Regions from separate parts of the Streptomyces sp. AF1A genome, predicted to be linked through region 3. Evidence: predicted binding sites of a transcription regulator. Region 3 holds the regulator's gene; each other region holds the start of a gene.

Region 1 (3,252 bases), on a different contig from region 3:
AAGGTTCCTTCAAATTCCGGAGAGGGGTTCGCCGACCACACGGCGAGCACCCCGCCGGGTCTCAAGATCCTTGCACAGGCGGCGAGTCCGGCCGGTGAGTAAAGGCCCTGGTTGTCGTCGGTCACGGTCCAGTCGGGGCCGTTGTCGATGTCGAGGCACAGGGCGTCGAACGTGTCCGATGTCTCAGTGACATAACGAATCAGGTCCGCCTCGACGATCTCGGTGCGCGGATCGGCGAGTGCGGCGGCGGACACCTGCGCCAGCGGGCCGTCGCGGTGCCAGTCGACGACGGCGGGCTCGCGTTCCACCACGGTGATCCGGCCCCAGCGCGCGTCCGCCGCCGCGTGGGCCAGCGAGAAGCCCACTCCCAGCCCGCCGATGAGCACGTCGGGCCGCGGGCGGCCGTCCAGCGCGCCGTACGCGGCGTCGACCAGCAGCCGCTCCGAGCGGCCGTCGGAGGTGTCCATCAGGAAGCAGCCGTTGGCGATGATCTGCAGCAGCGCACCGTGTCTGCGCAGGACCACCTCGCCGTACGGGCCGTCACGCCGGTCGAGCACCACGGGGGATCCGTCCAGGGCAGTCATGCACCCCATCCTGCTCGAACGGGGCTTCGCGCACACGGCAATTACGGATGACCCGTGCCGGCACCGGCGTGCGAGGCACCCGACGGGGGACGGTGCAGCGCCGGGACGCGGCCGCGCCGTACGAGGTTGCTGTGAATGCGCTCCCGCGTGGCGTCGGTCATAGACAGCGGCTCGCGCAACGCTGAGTGTGGGGCGCGACGGAAGGAGTGCCTCACCGTGGAACGGATCGCGACGGGCCCTGTGGCGGCCGCGTCCCCGCACCTTCCGGACGGGCCCCGGGGCGGCGCCGCCCCCGCCCCCGCGGACCTGCTCGACGGCATGCCTCGCCAGCGCGGTGCCGCAGAGGCCGCCGCGGCGGCCACGCGGTGGGTGCCGCTGCCGTGGGTGCGGCCCTGGCGGCTGCTGCCGACGCCCACCGGGACGCCGTTCACCTTCGCCTACACGGCGGTCCTGGCCGCCACCTCGCTCTTCGCGGCGCTGGCCGACCCGTCCGTCGTCCACGCCCTCTACCAGGCCTCCAGCACGGACGTGGCCCACCTGGTGCGCTGGCCGGCGCTGGTGCTGCCGGCCAGCGCGCTGTGGATCGCGGGCGGGATCGTCTCGCCGTTCGCGGCCGGGTTCCTCCTGGTGCTCACCGCGCTGGAGCGGCGGATAGGAGGGGCGCGGGCGGCCTGCGTGTTCCTGGCGGGGCACGTCCTGGCCACCCTGGCGACGGAGGTCCCGGTGGGCCTCGCGGTCCTCTTCGGCCACCTGCCCGCCACCTCGCTGCACCGCCTCGACTACGGCATCAGCTTCGGCGTCGCCGCCGGCACCGGCGCGCTCGCCGGTCTGCTCCGGCCCTGGCTGCGCTGGCCCCTGCTGATCCTGGTGGGCGGCGCCCTGCTGAACGACCTGATCGCCTTCCAGGACCCGATGACCGACTGGGGCCATCTCATCGCCCTCTCGATCGGCGTCGCCGGCTGGCCCCTGGTCCGCCGCTGGCAGCGCTGACCCGCCCCGCCCCTTGTCACCTGGGCGATCCCGCCTTCCGCCAGGTGATCGCTCACAGCGAACACAAACGTGGGAACAATCCCCGCGGGCCAAACATTGAGTCGGCATAGCTCAAGTTGACTGCCTAAGGGGAGATCATGGCTGCTGAGTCACCGGCGTTCACGCTCGTCCTGCCCGTGCTGCCGCTCGACGACGAGGTCGTGCTGCCCGGCATGGTGGTTCCGCTGGACCTGAGCGACGCCGAGGTGCGGGCCGCGGTGGAGGCCGCGCAGGCCGCCGCCCGCTCCGAGCCCGGCAAGCCCAAGGTGCTGCTGGTGCCACGGGTCGAGGGCACGTACGCCAGGACCGGCGTGCTGGGCACGGTCGAGCAGGTGGGCCGGCTGGCCGACGGCGACCCGGGGGCGCTGATCCGCGGCCGCAGCCGCGTGCGCATCGGGGCGGGCACCACCGGCCCGGGGGCCGCGCTGTGGGTCGAGGGCGCGCACATCGAGGAGACCGTGCCCGACCCGCTGCCGGGCCATGTCGCCGAACTCGTCAAGGAGTACAAGGCGCTCGCCACCACCTGGCTGAAGAAGCGCGGTGCCTGGCAGGTCGTGGACCGCGTCCAGGCCATCGACGGCGTCGCCGCGCTCGCCGACAACTCCGGCTACTCGCCCTTCCTCACCACCGAGCAGAAGGTCGAACTGCTGGAGACCGCCGACCCGGTGGCCCGGTTGAAGCTCGCCACCCAGCAGCTGCGCGACCACCTCGCCGAGCAGGACGTGGCCGAGACCATCGCCAAGGACGTCCAGGAGGGCGTCGACAAGCAGCAGCGCGAGTTCCTGCTGCGCCGCCAGCTGGAGGCCGTCCGCAAGGAGCTGCGCGAGCTCAACGGCGAGCAGGACGGCGACGAGTCCGACGACTACCGCGCCCGTGTGGAGGCCGCCGACCTGCCGGAGAAGGTCCGCGAGGCCGCCCTGAAGGAGGTCGACAAGCTGGAGCGGGCCTCCGACCAGTCCCCCGAGGGCTCCTGGATCCGCACCTGGCTGGACACCGTCCTGGAGATGCCGTGGAACGAGCGGACCGAGGACGCGTACGACATCCAGGGCGCCAAGGCGATCCTCGACGCCGAGCACGCGGGCCTGGAGGACGTCAAGGAGCGCATCACCGAGTACCTGGCCGTGCGCAAGCGCCGCAACGACCGCGGCCTGGGCGTCGTCGGCGGGCGGCGCGGCGGCGCCGTGCTCGCGCTCGTCGGCCCGCCGGGCGTCGGCAAGACCTCGCTCGGCGAGTCCGTCGCGCACGCGATGGGGCGCAAGTTCGTCCGGGTCGCCCTCGGCGGCGTCCGGGACGAGGCCGAGATCCGCGGCCACCGCCGCACCTACGTCGGCGCGCTGCCCGGCCGGATCGTCCGCGCCGTCAAGGAGGCCGGGTCCATGAACCCGGTGGTGCTGCTCGACGAGATCGACAAGGTGGGCTCCGACTTCCGCGGCGACCCGGCCGCGGCGCTGCTGGAGGTCCTCGACCCCGCGCAGAACCACACCTTCCGGGACCACTACCTGGAGGTGGAGCTGGACCTGTCCGACGTCGTCTTCCTCGCCACCGCCAACGTGCTCGAAGCAATCCCGGAGGCCCTCGCCGACCGTATGGAGATTGTGCGACTGGACGGCTACACCGAGGACGAGAAGGTCGTCATCGC
Region 2 (3,252 bases), on a different contig from region 3:
CAGCTCGTCGTCCGCCTGCCGTGGACCCTGGCCATGGCCGCACGGCGTCGGACGCTGAGGCTGCCCCTTGACTGTGTGGCGGACGTGCGGGTGGAGCCCTCGTGGTGGCGTGCGGTGCGGATCGGCATGCCGGGTCGCCACTACCGCTTCCGTGCGGGGCGGTGGTGCGCCGGCGAGCTGGTGCACGCCAAGGGCCGCGACTTCGTCGCACTGTGGCAAGGCGCGCCCGCGCTGGTCGTCGACTGCCACCCCTGGAAGAGCCCGTACGCCCGCCTCGCACTGTCCGTCCGCGATCCGCACGCACTCGCGGCCCTGCTGCGGCAGCGCACCGATCGCGGGAGTGACCGTGAGGGAGCTGGGCGGAAGGCGGCGTAGGACCGTGACGGGGACCCGGTGATCCCCGAACGGCGACGTGATCGGCCACCGCTCGCGGCTGGGCCGCCCCACGCCAAGATCACCCGACGGGGACACCGTTGCCCGTGGGCGGTGGCACGGGTCAGGACCGGCCCGGGGACTGAGGCTCCTCGCCGTCGGCATCGAACACCCTGGTGAAGGTGGCACCGCACCGACAGCGCGAGTGCTCGAGCAGTTTCCCGTCCTCCGACACGCTCAGCCCCTGGCTGAGTCGCACATGCACGTGATCACCCATGATGAGCTGCTTTCCCTGACGCCGGTCGTTCGCCCCATCGTGCGGGCAGCCCGCGCCGGGCGGCAATGCCCCAGCTCACACTTTCGGCTGCAACCCCGCGCCAGGGGTGCAAACGCCCCAAGTGATCGCCTGCGCCGCACGGGGGCGGGACGCATACGACGGCCGGCCCGCGCGCACGCTTCGGGCCGGCCAGGTCGATCAGGACGTCTACGTGAGCGGCCGATCGGCTCGCGAGGGCGGCTGGGCGTGGTCGGCGGCCCGCAGCAGGGGCGCGGTGTGCCGCTCGGGGCGGTGGACGCGTTCCGTCGGGACGCGGCTGCGCGGCGCTTCGGTGTCGCCGGGCAGGGGCACGGGGCGACGGGCCACGAGGCGCCCGACCCAGCGCCGGCCGCAGTGCGGGCAGGGCGGAGCGCCTTGCGGGGTGTACGGGGAGGCGACCGCCGTGTTGTCGCGGTAGAAGTACTCCCATTCGTCCCCGTCGTCGTCCCGGTAGCGCTGCACGTCGTAGTCGACGCTCCAGCTGTGCCAGCACGAGCCACAGGTGAACTCGACACGCTCGACGGCAAGTTCAGTGATCACTGCACGGCACCTCCTGTCCGGTGGGCGAGAGTGGTCCTGAGTGCTGCGAGGACGGCGCACGACTCCGGGCTGCCGGGGCCCGGAACGCCTTCGACAATCCCTATACCTGCCCCACGTAAAGCTTGACAACCGCAGACTCAAGTTTTATTTCAGGACTGTAGGCAATTAACGGTGAACCCGCAGCTCGCGGTGGGTGAGGGGGTGCCGGGATGCAGGCACGGCAGCAGCGGGCCGATCTGTACGCGGTGCTGGGCGTGGAGCCCTCGGCGACGCCCGAGATGATCACCTCGCCGAGCACAGCACGCGAGCACAGCATGAGCGAGCGCGAGCGAGGAGGGAGAAGCAGATGGCGCGTTCGGTCGGTATCGACCTGGGTACGACGAACTCGGTGGTCTCAGTCCTCGAGGGCGGCGAGCCCACGGTCATCACGAACACGGAGGGTGCACGCACGACGCCCTCGGTCGTCGCGTTCGCCAAGAACGGCGAGGTGCTCGTCGGCGAGGTGGCCAAGCGGCAGGCCGTGACGAACGTGGAGCGCACCGCGCGCTCCGTGAAGCGATACATGGGCGACCACGCGTGGCGGTTCCCGGAGCACGGCGACATCGACGGCAAGCGGTACACCCCGCAGGAGATCTCCGCGCGTGTGCTGCAGAAGCTGAAGCGGGACGCCGAGGCGTACCTCGGTGAGGACGTCACCGACGCGGTGATCACCGTGCCCGCGTACTTCGACGACACCCAGCGGCAGGCGACCAAGGAGGCCGGTGAGATCGCCGGGCTGAACGTCCTGCGCATCATCAACGAGCCGACGGCGGCGGCGCTGGCCTACGGGCTGGACAAGGAGAACGACCAGACCGTGCTCGTCTTCGACCTCGGCGGCGGCACCTTCGACGTGTCGCTGCTGGAGATGGGCGAGGGCGTCATCGAGGTGAAGGCCACCAACGGCGACACCCACCTCGGGGGCGACGACTGGGACCAGCGGATCGTCGACCACCTGGTCACGCAGTTCAAGAACCACTACGGCGTCGACCTGTCGAAGGACAAGATGGCCGTCCAGCGGCTGCGCGAGGCGGCGGAGAAGGCGAAGGTCGAGCTGTCCAGCTCCTCGGAGACCACCATCAACCTGCCCTACATCACCGCCTCCGCCGAGGGCCCGCTGCACCTGGACGAGAAGCTGACCCGCGCCCAGTTCCAGCAGCTGACCGCCGATCTGCTGGAGCGCTGCAAGGCGCCGTTCCACAACGCGATCAAGGATGCCGGGATCAAGGTCTCCGACATCGACCACGTGGTCCTGGTCGGCGGCTCGACGCGGATGCCGGCCGTGACCGAGCTGGTGAAGGAACTGACCGGCAAGGATCCGCACAAGGGCGTGAACCCGGACGAGGTCGTCGCGGTCGGCGCCTCGCTGCAGGCCGGTGTCCTCAAGGGCGAGGTCAAGGACGTCCTGCTGCTCGACGTCACCCCGCTGTCCCTCGGCATCGAGACCAAGGGCGGCATCATGACCAAGCTGATCGAGCGCAACACGACGATCCCCACCCGCCGTTCGGAGATCTTCACCACCGCGGACGACAACCAGCCGGCGGTGCAGATCCAGGTCTACCAGGGTGAGCGCGAGATCGCGGCGTACAACAAGAAGCTCGGCATGTTCGAGCTGACCGGTCTGCCGCCGGCCCCGCGCGGAGTGCCGCAGATCGAGGTGGCCTTCGACATCGACGCCAACGGCATCATGCATGTCTCCGCGAAGGATCTCGGCACCGGCAGGGAGCAGAAGATGACCGTGACGGGCGGCTCGGCCCTGCCCAAGGACGACATCGAACGCATGGTCCGGGAGGCGGAGCAGCACGCCGAGGAGGACCGCCGTCGGCGCGAGGCCGCGGAGACCCGCAACCAGGGCGAGCAGCTCGTCTACTCCACCGAGAAGCTCCTCAAGGACAACGCGGACAGGATCCCGGCCGACGCGAGGAGCGAGACGGAGACGGCGCTGGCCGACCTGAAGGAGAAGCTGAAGGGCGAGGACACCGCCGCGA
Region 3 (3,252 bases):
CAGGGTGGTGACGCCGTAGGCCTTCAGGGCCTTGATGACAGCGCCCGCCATGCCGTCGTTGGCGGCGAGGACGCCCGCGATGTTGTCCTTGCCGATCGCGGCGATCGCCTGGGCCATGTTGGCCTGGGCGTTCTCCGGCTTCCAGTCCGTGGTGTCGTAGCTCTTGGCGATCGTCACGTGGCCGGTCAGCTCGGAGAGCGCGCCCTGCTTGAACTGCTTGGCGTTCGGGTCGGTGGGCGAGCCGTTCATCATGACGATCTTGTCGGAGAGGCCGGCCTTCGAGCCGAGCGCCCCCAGCAGGGAGCGGGCCTGCACCTCGCCGACGAGCTCGTTGTCGAAGGAGATGTAGGCGTCGATCGGGCCCTCGGCGAGACGGTCGTAGGCGATGACCGGAATGCCCGCGTCCTTGGCCTTCTTCACCTCGCCGGCGATGGCGTGCGAGTCGACCGCGTCGACCAGGATGACGTCGACCTTGTCGTCGATCATCTTCTGCATCTGGCCGCTCTGCCGGGCGGCGTCCGCGTTGGCGTTGAGGTACTCGACCTTGCCCTGCTTGCCGGTCAGCTCGGCGACCTTGTTCTTGATGATGGGGTAGTCGAACTTGTCGTAGCGGGTGTTGGCCTTCTCCGGCAGCAGCAGGCCCACGGTGATGTCGTTGCCCTTGGTGGGGCTTGCGCTCGCGCCGTCTCCCGTCGCGTTCAGCACACCGCAGCCGGCGAGCGAGAGGGTCATCGTGGACGCGGCCACGGATATGGCGATACGACGCATTCGAGGGCTCACTTCAGGTGCGTTCGGACGTGGGCGCTGCTATACGACCCAGGTGTCTGAAAAGACAACGCGTAGGCCACACCCGGCGTCAAGCGCCACAACTTAACGAGTCCGCAACACCACGCTCCGCTGTCCATGTGAAGAAGGCGCGTAACCACCTGCAAACGCTCTTTACGGACCCTCCATCCAAAGGAAGTTCATGGAGGTGTCCATGAGACGGCAAAGACCGCACAGCGGCAGGGGCCGGGAGGACGCGTGTCCTCCCGGCCCCTGCCGTGTTCCGCTCGGCTGGATATCAGTCCTGCTGCTGCTGCCTCTTGGGCCGCCACACCACCAACGCGCTGGTCTGCTGGACCTCCTGGTACGGGACCAGGTCGCGGCGGTAGGACGCGTGCACGGCGGCCTCGCGCTGCTGCATCGCGGCCGCCGCGCCGTCCAGGGCCGCCTCGAGCTCCGCGACGCGGGACTGCAGGGCGGCGACCTGGTTCTCCAGTTCGATGATGCGCTTGATGCCGGCCAGGTTGATGCCCTCGTCCTGCGACAACTGCTGCACCTGGCGGAGCAGTTCGATGTCGCGGGCCGAGTAGCGCCGGCCCCGGCCCGCGGTGCGGTCCGGGGAGACCAGGCCCAGGCGGTCGTACTGGCGCAGCGTCTGCGGGTGGAGTCCGGAGAGCTGGGCCGCCACCGAGATGACGTAGACCGGGGTCTCCTCGGTCAGTTCATACGGGTTACGTCGACGGCCGTCCATCACTCTCAAGCTCCCTTCGCGGCCTCGAACAGCTCCGCCCGCGGGTCCTCGCCCGCGGTCGCCTCGCGATACGCCTCCAGCGCGTCACGAGCCTTCCCCGACAGGTCCTTGGGGACACGCACCTCGACGGTGACCAACAGGTCCCCGCGGGTGCCGTCCTTGCGGACCGCGCCCTTGCCCCGCGCCCGCATCGTACGGCCGTTCGGGGTGCCGGGCGGGAGCTTGAGGGTGACGGCCGGGCCGCCGAGCGTCGGGACCCTGACCTCGCCGCCGAGGGCCGCCTCGGCGAACGTCACCGGCACGGTGACGGTGAGGTTGTCGCCCTTGCGCCCGAACACCGGGTGCTCGCCGACGTGCACCGTGACGTACAGGTCGCCCGCCGGCCCGCCCCGCTCGCCGGGCGCGCCCTTGCCGCGCAGCCGGATGCGCTGCCCGTCCGTCACCCCGGCCGGGATGCGGACCTGCATGGTGCGCGACGACTTGGCGCGGCCGCTGCCCTTGCACTCCAAGCAGGGGTGCTCGGCGATCAGGCCGCGGCCCTTGCAGTCGGGGCAGGGGTCGGTGAGCGAGAAGCCGCCACCGGAGCCCCGCGCCACCTGGCCGGTGCCGACGCAGGTCGGGCACACCCGGGGGGTGCCGTTCTTGTCGCCGGTGCCGGAACAGGCCTTGCAGGGCTGCTGGGAGGTCATCCGCAGCGGCACCGTCGCACCCTCGATCGCCTCGGTGAAGCTGAGGGTGACCTCGGTGTCGATGTCCTGGCCGCGGCGCGGCTGGGTCCGGGGCGCGCCGGTGCCGCCGCGGTTGAACAGGCCCCCGAAGACGTCGCCGAGTCCGCCGCCGAAGCCCCCGCTCTGGGCCCCTCCGCCGCCGAAGAGGTCGCCCAGGTCGAAGTTGAAGGAGCCGCCGGCGCCCGGCCCGGGGCGGAAGCCGCCGTTGCCGAACAGGGCGCGTGCCTCGTCGTACTCCTTGCGCTTCTTGGGGTCGCCGAGGACGTCGTTCGCCTCGGAGATCTCCTTGAAGCGCTCCTCGGCCTTGGCGTTGCCCTTGTTGGCGTCCGGGTGGAACTCTCGGGCGAGCTTCCGGTACGCCTTCTTGATCTCGGCCTCGGTGGCGTCCTTGGGGACGCCGAGGACCTTGTAGTAGTCCTTCTCGATGAAGTCCTTGGTGCTCATCCTCGACGTCCCTCCTTCCCCTCGGTCCTCACGTCAGCCCTCGTCCGGGCCACCGTTCTCCTTGTCGTCGGCCGCCGGGGCGCTGTCCTCGGCGCCCTCCGCCTTGTCCGCCTTCACGGTCTGCGCGCCGGGCTGCGGTTCGGCGACGGCCACCCGCGCGGGGCGGATGGTGCGCTCGCCGATGCGATACCCGGGCTGCAGGATCGCCACGCAGGTGGTCTCCGTGACGTCCGGCGCGTAGGAGTGCATCAGGGCCTCGTGGATGGTCGGGTCGAAGGGCTCGCCCTCCTTGCCGAACTGCTGCAGGCCCATCTTCGCCGCGACGGTCTCCAGCGACTCGGCCACCGACTTGAAGCCGCCGACCAGTTCGCCGTGTTCCCGCGCGCGGCCGATGTCGTCGAGCACGGGCAGGAGTTCGGTCAGGAGGTTCGCGATGGCGATCTCCCGGACCGCGACCCGGTCCCGCTCGACGCGGCGGCGGTAGTTCTGGTATTCGGCCTGGAGGCGCTGGAGGTCCGCGGTGCGCTCGCCGAGCGCGGTGCGCACCTGGTCCAGCTGGGCCAC

Evidence for each region. The regulator HspR, encoded in region 3, represses chaperone genes until heat shock. The targets are predictions, from matches to a motif close to TTGAGNNNNNNNNNCTCAA.
Region 1: lon (endopeptidase La) is a predicted target of HspR. The motif match lies at 1,671-1,689, and genes of this name have one in related genera.
Region 2: dnaK (molecular chaperone DnaK) is a predicted target of HspR. The motif match lies at 1,351-1,369, and genes of this name have one in related genera.

The regions. Positions count from the first base shown of each region.
Region 1 covers NZ_JBLEBI010000114.1:2,603-5,854, forward strand. The annotation lists gene ACLU3S_RS25130 (spermidine synthase) at 1-584, opposite strand, end outside; gene ACLU3S_RS25135 (rhomboid-like protein) at 801-1,574, shown strand; gene lon (endopeptidase La) at 1,712-3,252, shown strand, end outside.
Region 2 covers NZ_JBLEBI010000091.1:10,216-13,467, reverse strand. The annotation lists gene ACLU3S_RS22655 (hypothetical protein) at 1-375, shown strand, start outside; gene ACLU3S_RS22650 (hypothetical protein) at 857-1,228, opposite strand; gene dnaK (molecular chaperone DnaK) at 1,575-3,252, shown strand, end outside.
Region 3 covers NZ_JBLEBI010000015.1:27,578-30,829, forward strand. The annotation lists gene ACLU3S_RS07560 (sugar ABC transporter substrate-binding protein) at 1-768, opposite strand, end outside; gene ACLU3S_RS07565 (heat shock protein transcriptional repressor HspR) at 1,064-1,516, opposite strand; gene dnaJ (molecular chaperone DnaJ) at 1,522-2,688, opposite strand; gene grpE (nucleotide exchange factor GrpE) at 2,722-3,252, opposite strand, start outside.